DNA from 2 places in the Pseudarthrobacter sp. NPDC058196 genome. Region 1 is predicted to be linked to the other one. Evidence: predicted binding sites of a transcription regulator. Region 1 holds the regulator's gene; the other holds the start of a gene.
What was found. The regulator Rex, encoded in region 1, represses fermentation and respiration genes when NADH is low (regulators of the CRP and FNR family bind a similar motif). The targets are predictions, from matches to a motif close to CTTGTGAANNNNTTCACAAG.

Region 1 (7,652 bases):
TGGCGGCGCGGCGGCCGGCACGGAAATCGTAGACCGGCCAGTTGCGGTCGCGGGCGTGCCGGCGGAGCTTGGCATCGGGGTTGATGGCCACCGGGTGGCCTACCAATGAAAGCAGCGGGACGTCGTTATAGGAGTCGCTGTACGCCCAGCAGCGTTTCAGGTCCAGGTCTTCCTCGTCGGCGAGGGCCTGGACAGCCACGGCTTTGGCCGAGCCATGCAGGATGTCGCCCACCAGGCGGCCGGTGTACATGCCGTCGGAGACTTCCCCGACCGTCCCGAGGGCGCCGGTCAGGCCCAGGCGGGTGGAGATCACGGTGGCAACTTCGATCGGCGTGGCCGTGACCAGCCAGACCCGGCGGCCCACGCGGAGATGCTGCTCGGCCAGTGCCTTGGCGCCCGGCCAGATCCGGGACGCGATCATTTCGTCATAGACCTCTTCGCCCAACGCCCGGATATCGTCAACGCTGATGCCCACAGCCAGGGTCAGGGCCGAGTCGCGGACGGCGTGGACATCATCCATGTTTTCACCGCGGGCCACGAACTTGAACTGTTTCCAGGCCATGCCAGCCGCCTGCCTCAGGGTGAACGCTCCCCGCTGGTGCATTTTCCGGGCCACATGGAAGAGGCTGGCGCCGCGCATCAAGGTGTTGTCCACGTCGAAAAACGCCGCTTCGCCGGGCTGCGGCGCAGTGACTGGCCGCGTGACTACGGCGACGTATTTCTCCTCGGGCATGGACTCGAGTCTAGTCAATAGGCCGGCCCGCCGCCGTCGGCGTCGCCCGCATGCCGCGAACGGCGATACCGTTAAGCCATGGCTACCCCCCGCGTCGTCCTGGTCACCAAAGCTGACTGCCACCTTTGCGAAGAGGCGCGCGACGCCGTCGGCCGGGTCACTGCCTCGTTGGGCCTGACATGGACGGAAGAGTCGGTGGACCACCAGCCCGAGCTGCGCGAACGCTATGCCGAGGAAATCCCGGTGGTACTGGTGGACGGGGTACAGCGCGACTTTTGGAAGATTGACGAAGCCCGGCTGGAACGCGTGCTGCAGCGCGCCATGGTCCGGTAGGGGGGAGGCCAATGACGTCCTTGGAATCAACGTCCCAGCCTGTCCCGGAGCTTCCGGGCGCCCCGGGTGCGCCCGCCAAGCAGATCCCGCCCGCCGCGGTGGCACGGCTGACGCTGTACCTCCGTGCCTTGAACACCTTGCTGGCCGAGGGCGTCGAGCGGGTCTCGTCCGAATCATTGGCGGAGGCCTCCGGCGTCAGTTCCTCGACGCTGCGCAAGGACCTGTCCCATGTAGGGTCCTACGGCACCAGGGGAGTGGGCTACGAGGTGCAGTATCTCAGCCGCCATATCGCAGCGGCCCTTGGCCTCACGCACGACTGGAAAGTCGCGATCGTGGGTGCCGGAAACCTGGGCAAGGCCCTGGCGCGGTATGGCGGCTTCGAATCCCGCGGGTTCGACGTCGTCGCGATCTTCGACGCCGACCAAATGGTGGTGGGCAACGAGGTTGGCTGGCTGCGGGTCAGTGACGTGGCAGACCTTGAAACCGTCCTGCACCGCACCGGAGCCAACATGGTGGTGCTGGCGCTCCCGGCGGCGGTGGCCCAAGGCATCTGCGACCGCGTGGTGGCCGCAGGCGTGCACAGCGTCCTGAGTTTCGCGCCCGTGATGCTGCAGGTCCCGGAAGGCGTGAACCTCCGCAAGGTGGACATGGCCACCGAGCTGCAGATCCTGGCCTACCACGCCCAGCGGGCACAGGCGCCCGGCCAGACCGCCTAGGGACCACCGGTTAAAGGCAAACGGCCCGGGATGCTGCAAAGCATCCCGGGCCGTTTGCCGTGGTGTGGCCCGCTGCTACCGGCCGTAGGGGTTTCCGAAGCCGCCGGCATACGGGTTGCCGAACTGCTGCTTCCGGAAGTAAGGGGCGGCCGCCGGAAGGTACAGCAGCACGATGGCCGCGATGCCCAAAACGGTTCCGACGGTTGCGAACGAGGGAACTCCGAAGAGGCCCAGCACCGACAGGGCTGCCAGGACCGTCCCCAGGATGCGTGCCCAATTCTTGCCCTTGCGGACGAAGAAGGCCACCAGCAGGTACAGCCCGGCACCGATGATGGCGAAGACCACCAGGGTTCCGGCGATGACGCCCTTGATGTCGTCGTACGTGACGCCCGCGTTGCTGGCCTTGACCTGCTGGTCAAAGGCCTGCCGGAATGCGGGATCATCCAGCTGGGTCAGCCCGGTGAGCAGGGAGATGACGAAGATCACGGCGGCCGCGATCAGCATCCAGAAGGAGATGTTGACCAGTTGCGGGATGCCGGTGCTTGCCGCAGGCTGGGGCTGCTCCGACGGGTACTGGCCGTAGGGGGACTGGCCGTACGGCTGCTGGCCATAGGGCTGCTGCTGTCCGTAGCCGGGAGCCTGCGGGGCGTTCTGTCCATACTGGGGCGGGTTCTGGCCGTACTGCGGGGCGTTCTGGCCATATTGCGGAGCTGCCGGCGGCTGCGAACCGTACTGCGGTTCGTTTTGTCCGTACTGCGGAGCATTCTGCCCATACTGGGGGGCGTTCTGTCCGTAGCGGGGCTGTCGGGAGCCGGGCTGCCCGCCGGCCGGCTGGCCGTTGCCCGGCTGGTCGTTTCCGGATTGCGGATCGTGGGGCACGGGCGGCGGGACGGGAGGAGTACTCATGGGCGTTCCTTCTGCAGGTCGGGATCCAGGCGGGCTGCCGGGAATCGGTCCTGTGCCGCCCCCAGCATGGCTTAGGTCCACCGTACCCCCGGCGGACCAGGTTGTGCGTGATTCCGCGGGGCCGTTCACGCCTCCCCGGGCCTTAAATGCGGCACCCCGGCATCAGGCGAAATGCCTGCTGCCGGGGTGGGCCGGAGCGGAATCAGGCTGCGGGAGCGATGAAGGCGAGCTCCAGGTTGATGGCAACCTTGTCGCTGACCAGCACGCCGCCGGTCTCCAGGACGGCGTTCCAGGTCAGGCCGAAGTCCTTGCGGCTGATGGTGGTCCCGGCCGAGACGCCTGCGCGGGTGTTGCCGAACGGGTCAACGGCCACGCCGTTGAACTCGGTCTCCAGGGTCACCGGGCGGGTGACGCCCTTGATGGTGAGGTCACCGGTGAGCTCGTAGCTGTTGCCCTTTGCTACCAGGCCGTTGGAGACGAAGGAGATCTCCGGGAACTTCTCCACGTCGAAGAAATCCTCGCCCTTGACGTGGCCGTCGCGGTTGGCGTCGCCGGAGTCGAAGCTGGCGGTCTTGATGGTGGCGTTGATCTTCGAGTCGGCCACATCCTCGACGAGGTCAAGCGTTGCGGCGGCTTCGGTGAACTGGCCGCGGACCTTGCTGATGCCGGCGTGACGGACGGTGAAGCCGATCTCGCTGTGGGAGTTGTCCAGGGTCCAGGTGCCGGTGGTGACGTCTGCGGGAAGTGCCATGATGATGCTCCTTGTTCATAATGCCTGTTGTGGTCATGCGGTTGAACCTTCATCGGTTGAAGCCTCAACTAACTTGCTGCATCCAGTATAAACATGCGTTTGCATGTTTTGTTCCCGCGTTCGGAACATTTCTTCAGAAACTTAAGTTCTACTGTTCGTAGAAGATTTCGGATCGCACGCCATCTTTGAGAAACTGGTAAACATGCCCCAAGCCACTGTCCATCTGCTCCGCCACGGCGAGGTCCATAATCCCGACGGCGTTCTGTACGGGCGGCTCCCCGAATTCCACCTCTCCGAACTGGGGCAGGAGATGGCCAGGACCCTCGCCGAGCACTTCCGGCAGCGTGCCGAGCGGGGTGCCCGCATCACTTACCTGGCCGCCTCGCCGCTTGAGCGAGCGCAGGAAACCGCCCTGCCGACCTCGGAAGCCCTGCACCTGCAGATCCACACCGAGCCGCGGATCATTGAGGCGGAAAACTACTTCGAGGGCATGAAGGTCACCAAGGCCGAGCTGCGCCGGCCCAAGCACTGGCCCCGGCTGGTCAATCCGCTGCGTCCGTCCTGGGGCGAGCCCTACAAGCAGCAGGCCGCCCGCATCGCGGCCGCAGCGCAGGACGCCCGGCTCCGGGCGATTGACCTGGCTGCCGGCGACTTCGGCGCCGAAGGACCCGAGGCAATCCTCGTCAGCCACCAGCTCCCCATCTGGGCCGCCCGGCTCAGCGCCGAAGGCCGGCCCCTCTGGCACGATCCCCGCAAGCGAGAGTGCACGCTGACGTCCGTCACGTCCCTGGTGTTCGACGACGACGGCTCGCTGCTGCGGGTCGACTACAGCGAACCCGCCGCGTCCCTTCTTCCCGGTGCGGCCAGCACCCCTGGAGCCTAGCTGTGACCAACGATTTCCTCCCCTCGCGCCGCAGCATGCTCGCCGCCGGCGGCCTGGCCCTCGGCGCGCTGACCCTGGGCCTGTCCGGCTGCGCCCAGGAGGACGCACTGGCCAAGCAGGCAAAGGCCGGGGACAACAAGAACTACGTGGCAGGCGACGGTTCCGTCACCGAGTTCGCCGCCGGCGACCGCAAGGAAGCCGTCCAGATCCAAGGGGCGCTCTTCAGCGGCGCCAAGGTGACCCCTGCCGACTTCCAGGGCAAGGTCAGCATCCTGAACTTCTGGTTCGCTGCCTGCGCCCCATGCCGGGTGGAGGCGCCCATCCTCGAAGAACTCCACCAGGAGTTCAAGGACCAGGGCGTGCAGTTCTTCGGCGTCAACCTCCGGGACGAGAAACCCACGGCGGAGGCGTTCGAAAAGACCTTCAACCTGACCTACCCGAGCTTCGATGACAAGGACGGCGGCGTCCTGCTGTCCGTATCCGGCCTGGTTCCGCCCGGGGCAGTCCCCACCACCCTGGTCCTGGACAAGCAGGGGCGGGTGGCGTCCCGGGTCCTCGGCGAGATCGAGAAGGGCACCTTGAAGGCCCTCATCACCGCCGCCGTGGCGGAGTAGGGCAGGCCGGGCACCGTGAACAGTCCCTTCGCCGAAGCCATCCTCAGCGGCTCGCTCCTCCTGGCCATCCCGGTGGCGCTGCTCGCCGGCCTGGTGTCCTTCCTTTCGCCGTGCGTGCTGCCCCTCGTTCCGGGCTACCTCGGATACGTCACAGGCCTGAGCGGGGTTGACCTGCAGAAGCAAAAGCGCGGCCGGATGCTGGCAGGCATCGGCTTGTTCGTGCTGGGTTTCTCGGTGATCTTCGTCCTGCTGGGCGGCGCCTTCGGGCAGCTGGGCACCCTGATCAGCGGCAGCCGGAATGCCTGGATCACCCAGCTCCTGGGGATCCTGGTGATCATCATGGGCATCGTGTTCATGGGCGGCTTCAGTTGGCTCCAGCGGGACGCGAAAATCCATGCCAAACCGCCGGCCGGGCTCTGGGGAGCACCCTTACTGGGCCTGACCTTCGGGTTGGGCTGGGCACCCTGCATCGGACCCACCTACTCCGCCGTGCAGCTGCTCAGCCTCTCCGGCGGGTCCTCCGCCGCCAAGGGCGCCTTCCTGGCGTTCGTCTACAGCCTGGGACTGGGCATCCCGTTCCTGCTGATCGCGCTGGCCGTGCGCCGGGGAATGGGCGTCATGGCGTTCTTCCGCAAGCACCGCCTTGCCATCCAGCGTACCGGCGGCGGCATCCTGGTGGTGCTGGGCCTGCTGATGGCCACCGGCGTCTGGGGGGCCTGGGTGACCGGGCTGCAGTACTGGTTCCAAACCGACGTGAAGTTGCCGATCTGATGAGCGAGCGTGTGAACGTAAAGAAAAAGCAAGCCACCCCTGTCGCGGAAGCCAAGGCTGAGGCCGCCCTCCCGGCACTGGGCCCGAAGGGCATGCTGCGGTGGGCCTGGACCCAGCTGACCAGCATGCGGACAGCATTGTTCCTGCTGTTGCTCCTCGCCGTCGCGGCCGTTCCGGGCTCCCTGTTCCCGCAGCGGCCGGCCAACCCATCGAAGGTCACGGAGTACATCAGTAGCAACCCGGACTACGGCAAGCTGCTGGACTCCCTGCAGCTCTACGACGTCTACTCCTCGGCCTGGTTCTCGGCGATCTACCTGCTGCTGTTCGTCTCCCTGATCGGTTGCGTGGTGCCGCGCGCCATCGCCCACTACAAGGCCATGCGCTCCCAGCCGCCGCGTACCCCGCAGCGCTTGTCCCGGCTCCCCGAATACGGCACCCTGGTGGTTCCCGCCGACGCCGGGATCCCGGCGTCGGACGCCATCAACAGTGCCGCCGGGCTGCTCCGCAAGCGCGGCTACCGGGTGGAGGTCCGGGATGCCGACGGCGCCCTGCCGTCCCTGGGTGCCGAGCGCGGCTTCCTCAAGGAAGTGGGCAACTTGGTCTTCCACACCTCGCTGATCGGCGTGTTGGTGTCCGTGGCTGCCGGCGGCCTGTTCGGGTACAGCGGCCAGCGCATCCTGGTGGAGGGCGACACGTTCGTGAACACGCTGGTGGGCTATGACCAGTTCAACCCGGGCACCAACTTCCAGTCCAGCCAGCTCCAGCCCTACTCGCTGCAGCTGGACAAGTTCAACATCACGTTCGACCGGGAGTCGAAGGGCAAATTCGGCCAGCCCATCGACTTCTCGGCCGCCGTCACCACAAAGGAAACCCCGGACGCCCCCGCCAAGCAAGAAATCCTGAAGGTTAACGATCCCGTGAGCCTGGGCGGCACCAGCATCTACCTCACCGGCAACGGGTACGCACCCGTGGTCACGGTCCGCGACGGGGCCGGGAACGTCGCCATGCAGGGCCCGGTGGTGGCCAAGCTCCAGGGGGACAACTACTACTCCTCCGTGGTGATCAAGGTCCCCGACGCCAAACCGGACCAGCTCGGCTTCCAAGGCTTCTTCCTGCCTACCGCACTGCTCAACGAGAAGGGCGTGTCCTACAGTGCCGACCCCGAACTGTTCAACCCGCAGCTGTCCCTGAACTCCTACTACGGCAATCTGGGCCTGGACAGCGGTGCACCGCAGAACGTCTATGCCATTGACGTCAGCAAACTGACTCCGTTGAACGCCCGCAACCTGGCCGCAGGCGGCATCACACTGGCGCCCGGCTCCACCTACACCCTGCCGGACGGCAAGGGCACCATCAGTTTTGACGGCGTGAAGCGCTACATCGGCGTGGACATCCACCACAACCCGGGCCAGGTCTACGCCCTGGTGTTTGCGCTCCTGGCGGTGGCGGGCCTGATCGTCTCGCTCTACGTCAACCGCCGCCGCGTCTGGGTGCGCACCGGCACCGCGGCGGACGGCCGCACCATGGTGGAATATGGGCTCCTGGCCCGCGGCGAGGACCACCGCCTCGCCGGCGAGGCAGCTGCACTCCGGAAACTCTTCGCCACGGAATGGCAACTGCCCGGGGACAACGCCGCCGAAGAAACGGCAACCGAGGCCGTCGACCCCGAAAGCACCGCCGGGTCCCAGCAAACTCCCAGCCGCACCAGCGATAATGTCGCAGGCTCCGTCAGCACCCCAGCAGGCCCCACCGGGCCCGAAAAGGACCAGTAATGCCATTTGGAATCAACGAAACCATGGGCCAGTACAGCGAACTCTTCATGCTGCTGGCGGCGGGTACCTACACGGTGGCCTTCATCGCCTTCGCCTGGGACCTGGCCAAAAGCAGCAAGGCGCTGCGCGCGGTTGACCTCAAGGCCGCCGGGGCCAGTGCCCCCGTCAAGGTT
Region 2 (7,652 bases), on a different contig from region 1:
GGGGAGTGGTCTTCAACCTGAACCGCTTTCCAAGGTCGCTGCCGCCGCCGCTGCGGTTTTTGTTGAAGATGTCGAAACCGACGGCGACCAAGAGCACCAGGCCCTTGATCAGCTGCTGGTAGTCCGTGCCCAAGCCCAGGATGGACATGCCGTTGTTGAGCACACCCATGATGAGTCCGCCGATCATGGCACCGGCAACAGTGCCGATGCCGCCGGTGACGGCCGCACCGCCAATGAATGCCGCAGCGATCGAATCCAGTTCGAAGCCGGTTCCGCCCGCCGGCTGGGCCGAGTTGAGCCGGGCCGTGAAGACCAGGCCCGCCAAGGCGGCGAGCACGCCCATGTTCACGAAGAGCCGGAACGTCACGGCCTTGGTCTTGATGCCGGACAGTTCAGCTGCATGCAGGTTGCCGCCGATTGCATAGGTGTGCCGGCCGAAAACGCTGTTGTTCATCAGTGCCGTGTACGCGATCACCAGGGCGGCCAGGACCACCAGGACGATCGGCGTGCCCCGGTACGACGCCAGCAGGAAGGTGATGATGAGCATCAGCAGCGCGGTGAAAGCGGTCTTGATGACGAACCACACCAGGGGTTCGCTTTCGAGGTCGAACTTCCTGCGGATGCGGCGTTCCTTCAGGGCCTGGATCAGGAGTGCCACGGTGGCGCCCACGCCAAGGATGACCGTGAGCCATTCCAGTACCGACGTGCCGCCGGAAAGGTCCGGGAGGAAACCCCCGCCCAAGGCCCGCAGTTCCGCGGGGAACGGCGTGATCTGCTGGTTCTTCAGGGTGATGAGCGTCAGGCCGCGGAAGATCAGCATGCCTGCCAGCGTGACGATGAAGGCCGGGATCCCCACGTAGGCGATCCAGTACCCTTGCCAGGCCCCGACGAGCGCGCCGACCAGAAGGCACGCAGGGATGGCAGCCCACCATGGCCAGCCCCAGTGCACGATCATGACGCCGGCGACGGCACCGATGAATCCCGCCACCGAGCCGACGGACAGGTCGATGTGGCCTGCGATGATCACCATCACCATGCCGATGGCCAGGATGAGGATGTAACTGTTCTGGACCACCAGGTTGGTGACGTTCTGCGGCTCGAGCAGGATCCCGCCGGTCAGTCCCTGGAACAGGAGGACGATGAGGATCAGGGCAACGAAGATGCCAACTTGGCGGAGGCGGCTTGTGAGGAATCCGAGCGATTCTCTTAAGGCTGACATTTCGCTATTCCTTCTCTTTGGTCATGTAGTGCATCAGGGATTCCTGGGTGGCCTCGGCGATGGGCACTTCACCGGTGATGTGGCCGGCGGCGAGGGTGTAGATGCGGTCGCAGATACCCAGGAGTTCGGGAAGTTCCGAGGAAATGACGATCACGGCCTTTCCTTCGGCCGCGAGCCTGGCAATGATCGTGTAGATCTCAAACTTGGCGCCGACGTCGATCCCGCGGGTGGGTTCATCGAGGATGAGGACGTCCGGGTCGGAGAACATCCATTTGCTCAGCACCACCTTCTGCTGGTTGCCGCCGGAGAGCTTCCCGGTGATGGCGGCCACGGAGGGTGCCTTGATGTTCATGCTGGTGCGGTAGCCGTTGGCCACCACTGTCTCCTGGTTCTTGTCGACGAAGCCGCGCTTGGCGAGCTTGCGCAGCGATGCCAGCGAGATGTTGCGCTTGATGTCTTCGATCAGGTTCAGGCCGTAGTGCTTGCGGTCCTCGGTGGCGTAGGCAATGCCGTGCCTGATCGCGTCAGAGACGGTGGCCGTGTTGATCTCCTCGCCGTACTTGTAAACCTTGCCCGAGGTGGCGGTGCCGTAGGTGCGGCCGAACACGCTCATGGCCAGTTCCGTCCGGCCGGCACCCATGAGCCCGGCAAGGCCTACGACTTCGCCTTTCCTGACGTGCAGGTTGGCGTTGCTTACCACCATCCGGGCGTGGTCCTGCGGGTGGCGGACGGACCAGTCTTCGATCCGGAGGACTTCCTCGCCGATATTCGGCTCGCGTTCCGGGTAGAGGCTCTCCAGGTCGCGGCCCACCATGCCGCGGATGATCCGTTCCTGGGTGATCTGGCCTTCATCGAGCCGTAGGGTCTCGATGGTCTTGCCATCCCGGATGATGGTGACGGCATCCGCCACCTTGCGGATCTCGTTGAGCTTGTGGCTGATGATGATGCTGGTGACGCCTTGGCCCTTCAAGTGGAGGATCAGGTCCAGCAGGTGGCCGGAGTCCTCGTCGTTGAGGGCGGCTGTTGGCTCGTCCAGGATGAGGAGTTTCACTTCCTTGGACAGCGCCTTGGCGATTTCCACGAGCTGCTGCTTGCCCACGCTGATGTGCTGCACGGGAGTGACGGGGTTTTCGTCGAGCCCCACCCGGGCCAGCAGTTTTGCTGCCTCCAGATTGGTCTTCCGCCAGTCCACCCATCCGTTGGTGGCCTGTTCGTTGCCCAGATAGATGTTCTCGGCGATGGAGAGGTACGGGCTCAGCGCCAGTTCCTGGTGGATGATCACGATGCCGCGCTTCTCGCTGTCCGAGATGCTCGAGAAGGTGCAGGGTTCGTTTTCGAAGAGGATTTCCCCGTCGAAGGTGTTGTGCGCATATACGCCGGACAACACCTTCATGAGCGTTGATTTGCCGGCGCCGTTTTCACCGCAGATGGCGTGGACTTCTCCACGGTTCACATCCAGCGTGACATCCTGCAGCGCTTTGACGCCCGGGAACGTCTTGGTGATTCCTCGCATTTGAAGAATGGGTGTTTTCATCGTCAATTCCCACTGACTGGTCGAAAGCTGGGCCTTCCTGCTGCTGCAGGAGGTTGCGGGAGGGGCTGTGGCCGGATGGAGGTCCGGCCACAGCCCCCCGGACGCTGACTACTTGACGTCGGAGTCCTTGTAGTAACCCGAGTCGATCAGTTCCTTCTTGTAGTTGTCCTTGGTGATGATCACGGACTTCAGCAGGTAAGCCGGGACAACCTTGACCTTGTTGTTGTAGGTCTTGGTGTCATTGGTTTCCGGTTCCTGGCCCTTGAGGACGGCGTCGACCATCTTGACGGCCTGGGCACCCAGCTGGCGGGTGTCCTTGAAGATGGTGGAGTACTGCTCGCCGGCAATGATCGACTTCACGGAGCCCTTCTCGGCATCCTGGCCGGTGACTACCGGCAGGGTTCCCTTGGCGTAGCCGCCGGTGCTGGTGAGGGCCGAGATGATGCCGATGGACAGTCCGTCATACGGGGACAGGACACCGTTCAGCTTGGTGCCCGAGCTGTACGCGGACGTGAGGATATCCTCCATGCGCTTCTGCGCCACGGGTGCCTGCCAGCGAAGGATCGCGGCCTGCTCGAACTTGGTCTGGCCGCTGGGGACCTTCAGGGTGCCCGCGTCCATGTACGGCTTGAGGGTGTCCATGGCGCCGGTCCAGAAGAAGTTGGCGTTGTTGTCGTCGGGGCTTCCGGCGAAGAGTTCGACGTTGAACGGACCCTTGCCGTCCACTTTCTTGCCACTGGCGTCAAGGAGGCCCAGGCCGGTCAGCAGCGAGGTGGCCTGCTGGACGCCGACCGTGTAGTTGTCGAACGTGGTGTAGTAGTCCACGTTCGGGGTGCCGTTGATGAGGCGGTCGTACGCGATCACCTTGACGTTCTGCTCCTTGGCCTTGGCCAGGACATCGGTCAGGGTGGTGCCATCGATGGCCGCGATGATCAGCGCCTTGGCACCCTTGGTCAGCATGTTTTCGATCTGCGACACCTGGGTTGGGATGTCGTCATTGGCGAACTGGAGGTCTGTCTTGTAGCCAAGGTCCTTGAGGGACTTCTCGACGTTGGCGCCATCGGCAATCCAGCGCTCGGATGTCTGTGTGGGCATCGAGATCCCAACCAGCGAGTCGGCGGGCTTGCCCGCGCTGCTGGGTTCCGTTGCCGCGCCACGTGAGCCGCAACCAGTGGCGCCCACCGTCAGCGCGAGGACAAGGGCCACCGCGCCCACGATTTTTTTGATTCTCACCATTTTCTCCTTCCGCGGCAGCACTGCCGCGAAGTGTTATTGGACGAGGCAGCAGCGATGCTCCCTGGTCCCGGCCACATTGTTGATGTGTCGGTTCAATATAGACTGATTTGTGAACGCTAACAAGAGGCGGCTCCCAAGTGCTTGAAACCTGCTTCGGGTTCATTGACTTCTGCTTTGTTAGCGTTCACACTTGCTGCAGCGCTTAGCTCGACCTTGACCCCTAGACAACCCCGGCAATGAGGCCCCTGCCTCCCGGGCGGAGGCAACCGAATGCCAGATACACCCTTCAGTTCCAGCCCCGACCATTGCGTCATCGGTGTGGACTACGGAACACTTTCCGGCCGCGCCGTGGTGGTGCGTGTCCGCGACGGCAAGGAGCTTGGAAGCGCGGTCCATGCGTATCCGCACGCCGTAGTCACCGACGTCCTGCCACGTGACACAGCGGGCGACGACGGGGCCCGGCTTCCCGGGGAATGGGCACTCCAGGTGCCCAACGACTACCGGGAGGTCCTTCGCACCGCGGTCCCGGCAGCTGTGGCTGACGCGGGGATCGACCCGGCGGACGTCGTCGGTATTGCCACGGACTTCACCGCCTGCACCATGGTGCCCGTCAAGGCCGACGGCACCCCACTGAACGAACTGCCGGGCTATGCCAACCGGCCGCACGCCTACGTGAAACTTTGGCGCCACCACGCCGCCCAAGGCCAGGCCGACCGGATCAACCGGCTCGCCGCAGAACGGGGCGAGGACTGGCTTCCCCGCTACGGTGGCCTGATCTCATCGGAGTGGGAGTTCGCCAAGGGGCTGCAGCTGCTGGAAGAGGACCCCGAAGCCTACTCCGCCATGGACCGCTGGGTGGAGGCGGCGGACTGGATCGTGTGGCAGCTGTGCGGCCGGTATGTGCGCAATGCCTGCACGGCCGGCTACAAGGGCATCTACCAGGACGGACGCTACCCGTCCGAGGATTTCCTGGCCGCACTGAACCCGGACTTCAAGGACTTCGTCAGCTCCAAGCTCGAGCACACCATCGGACAGCTGGGTGACGCCGCCGGCACACTGACCGCGGAGGCCGCAGCCTGGACCGGGCTGCCGGAGGGCATCGCCGTGGCGGTGGGAAACGTTGACGCGCACGTGACGGCCCCGGCAGCGAAGGCGGTGGAACCCGGCCAGCTGGTGGCCATCATGGGCACCTCCACCTGTCACGTCATGAACGGCACGGAACTGCGCGAAGTACCGGGAATGTGCGGGGCCGTTGACGGCGGCATCGTCCCCGGCCTGTGGGGCTACGAGGCGGGCCAGTCGGGTGTGGGAGACATCTTCGGCTGGTTCACCACGCATGGCGTCCCGCCCGAATACCACCAGGCGGCACAGGCGGCGGGGCTGGGGATCCACGAGTACCTCACCGAACTGGCAACCCGGCAGGTTATCGGAGAGCACGGCCTGGTAGCCCTGGACTGGCACTCGGGCAACCGCTCCGTGCTGGTGGACCATGAGCTTTCCGGCATCGTGGTGGGCCAGACCCTCGCCACCAGGCCCGAGGACACCTACCGGGCGCTGCTGGAGGCCACCGCGTTCGGCACCCGCACGATTGTTGACGCTTTCCGCGATGCAGGGGTCCCGGTCAAGGAATTCATCGTGGCGGGCGGCCTCCTGAAGAACAAACTGCTGATGCAGATCTATGCGGACGCCACCGGCCTGCAGCTCTCCACCATCGGCTCAGAGCAGGGGCCGGCCCTGGGGTCGGCGATCCACGCCGCCGTCGCGGCCGGGCGCTACGCGGATATCCGCGAAGCATCCGCCGCCATGGGGGCCGAACCCGGTGAGGTCTTCACGCCGATCCCGGAAAACGTGGCCGCGTACGAGGAACTCTTCCAGGAGTACAAAACCCTCCACGACTACTTTGGCCGCGGCAACAACGACGTGATGCACCGGCTTAAGGCCATCCAGCGACGGGCCGCAAGCGCAGTGCTGCCCGGGACGGGCTCCGCCGTCCCCTCTGCCATGGAGGTATCCGCATGAGCGTCCGGCAAGGAACCGAAGCCGCAATCCTGGAAACCATCGCCCGGATCCGGGAGGACGTGTGCGCCCTGCACGCTGAGCTGACGCGCTACGAACTGGTGGTGTGGACCGCGGGCAACGTCTCGGCCCGGGTGCCCGGCACCGACCTCATGGTCATCAAACCGTCCGGTGTCAGCTACCAGGACCTGACCCCGGAGCAAATGGTGGTGACCGACCTGCATGGCACGCCCGTGCGGGGCACCAATGTTGGTGGCGGGGGTACTGTCGATTGGGGCAACCCGCCGCTCTCGCCGTCGTCCGACACCGCCGCGCACGCCTACGTGTACCGGCACATGCCCGAGGTGGGCGGTGTGGTGCATACGCACTCCACCTACGCCACCGCGTGGGCCGCACGGGGTGAGGCCATCCCCTGTGTGCTCACCATGATGGGGGATGAGTTCGGCGGTTCCATCCCGGTGGGCCCGTTCGCGCTGATCGGCGACGATTCGATTGGCCACGGCATCGTGGAAACCCTTAAGAACTCGAACTCGCCGGCGGTCCTGATGCAGAACCACGGCCCCTTCACCATCGGCAAGGACGCCCGCTCCGCCGTGAAGGCCGCCGTGATGTGCGAGGAAGTGGCCCGCACTGTCCATATCTCGCGGCAGCTGGGTGAACCCCTTCCGATCGATGAACGCGATATCGACTCGCTCTACGCCCGGTACCAGAACGTCTACGGGCAGTAAAACCCCAAACTTTTTGACAGGAGTACGCATGAATACCGCAGCCAACACCTCCCTCGACGGCTACGAGGTCTGGTTCCTCACCGGCAGCCAGCACCTGTACGGCGAAGAAGTCCTCAAGCAGGTGGCCGCCCAGTCCCAGGAGATCGCCAACCAGCTCAACGCATCCGCTGCCGTCCCGGTGCGGATCGTGTGGAAGCCGGTCCTGACCGACTCGGACGCCATCCGCCGGACCGCGCTGGAAGCCAACGCAGACGACTCGGTCATCGGCGTGACGGCCTGGATGCACACCTTCAGCCCCGCCAAGATGTGGATCCAGGGCCTGGACCTGCTGCGCAAGCCCTTGCTGCACCTGCACACCCAGGCCAACCGGGACCTGCCCTGGGCGGACATCGACTTCGACTTCATGAACCTAAACCAGGCCGCGCACGGCGACCGCGAGTTCGGATACATCCAGTCCCGCCTGGGCATCGCCCGGAAGACCGTCGTCGGGCACGTCTCCAACCCCGAGGTGGCACGCCAGGTGGGGTCCTGGCAGCGCGCCGCCGCCGGCTGGGCCGCCGTCCGCACCCTGAAGCTCACCCGCTTCGGCGACAACATGCGCAACGTCGCCGTCACCGAAGGCGACAAGACCGAGGCCGAGCTGCGCTTCGGCGTCGCCGTGAACACGTGGTCCGTCAACGAGCTCGCCGACGCGGTGCACGGCGCAGCGGAGTCCGACGTCGACGCCCTGGTGGCTGAATACGAGGACCTTTACGACGTGGTGCCGGAGCTCCGCGCAGGCGCGGCCAGGCACGAATCCCTGCGGTACGGCGCCCGGATCGAACTGGGCCTGCGCAGCTTCCTCGAGGCGAACGGTTCGGCCGCGTTCACCACCTCCTTCGAGGACCTTGGGGCCCTTCGCCAGCTTCCCGGCCTCGCC

Region 2: the regulator Rex is predicted to act here: its motif matches at 4,096-4,115, upstream of araB (ribulokinase).

What each region holds. Positions count from the first base shown of each region.
Region 1 covers NZ_JBHVVN010000004.1:40,285-47,936, forward strand. The annotation lists gene ACFVVC_RS06830 (HAD family hydrolase) at 1-733, opposite strand, end outside; gene ACFVVC_RS06835 (glutaredoxin family protein) at 812-1,066, shown strand; gene ACFVVC_RS06840 (redox-sensing transcriptional repressor Rex) at 1,078-1,782, shown strand; gene ACFVVC_RS06845 (hypothetical protein) at 1,858-2,688, opposite strand; gene ACFVVC_RS06850 (YceI family protein) at 2,891-3,439, opposite strand; gene ACFVVC_RS06855 (histidine phosphatase family protein) at 3,642-4,322, shown strand; gene ACFVVC_RS06860 (TlpA disulfide reductase family protein) at 4,358-4,936, shown strand; gene ACFVVC_RS06865 (cytochrome c biogenesis CcdA family protein) at 4,952-5,707, shown strand; gene ACFVVC_RS06870 (cytochrome c biogenesis protein ResB) at 5,707-7,479, shown strand; gene ccsB (c-type cytochrome biogenesis protein CcsB) at 7,479-7,652, shown strand, end outside.
Region 2 covers NZ_JBHVVN010000010.1:15,928-23,579, forward strand. The annotation lists gene mmsB (multiple monosaccharide ABC transporter permease) at 1-1,219, opposite strand, end outside; gene mmsA (multiple monosaccharide ABC transporter ATP-binding protein) at 1,224-2,753, opposite strand; gene chvE (multiple monosaccharide ABC transporter substrate-binding protein) at 2,862-3,989, opposite strand; gene araB (ribulokinase) at 4,260-6,008, shown strand; gene ACFVVC_RS15100 (L-ribulose-5-phosphate 4-epimerase) at 6,005-6,733, shown strand; gene araA (L-arabinose isomerase) at 6,762-7,652, shown strand, end outside.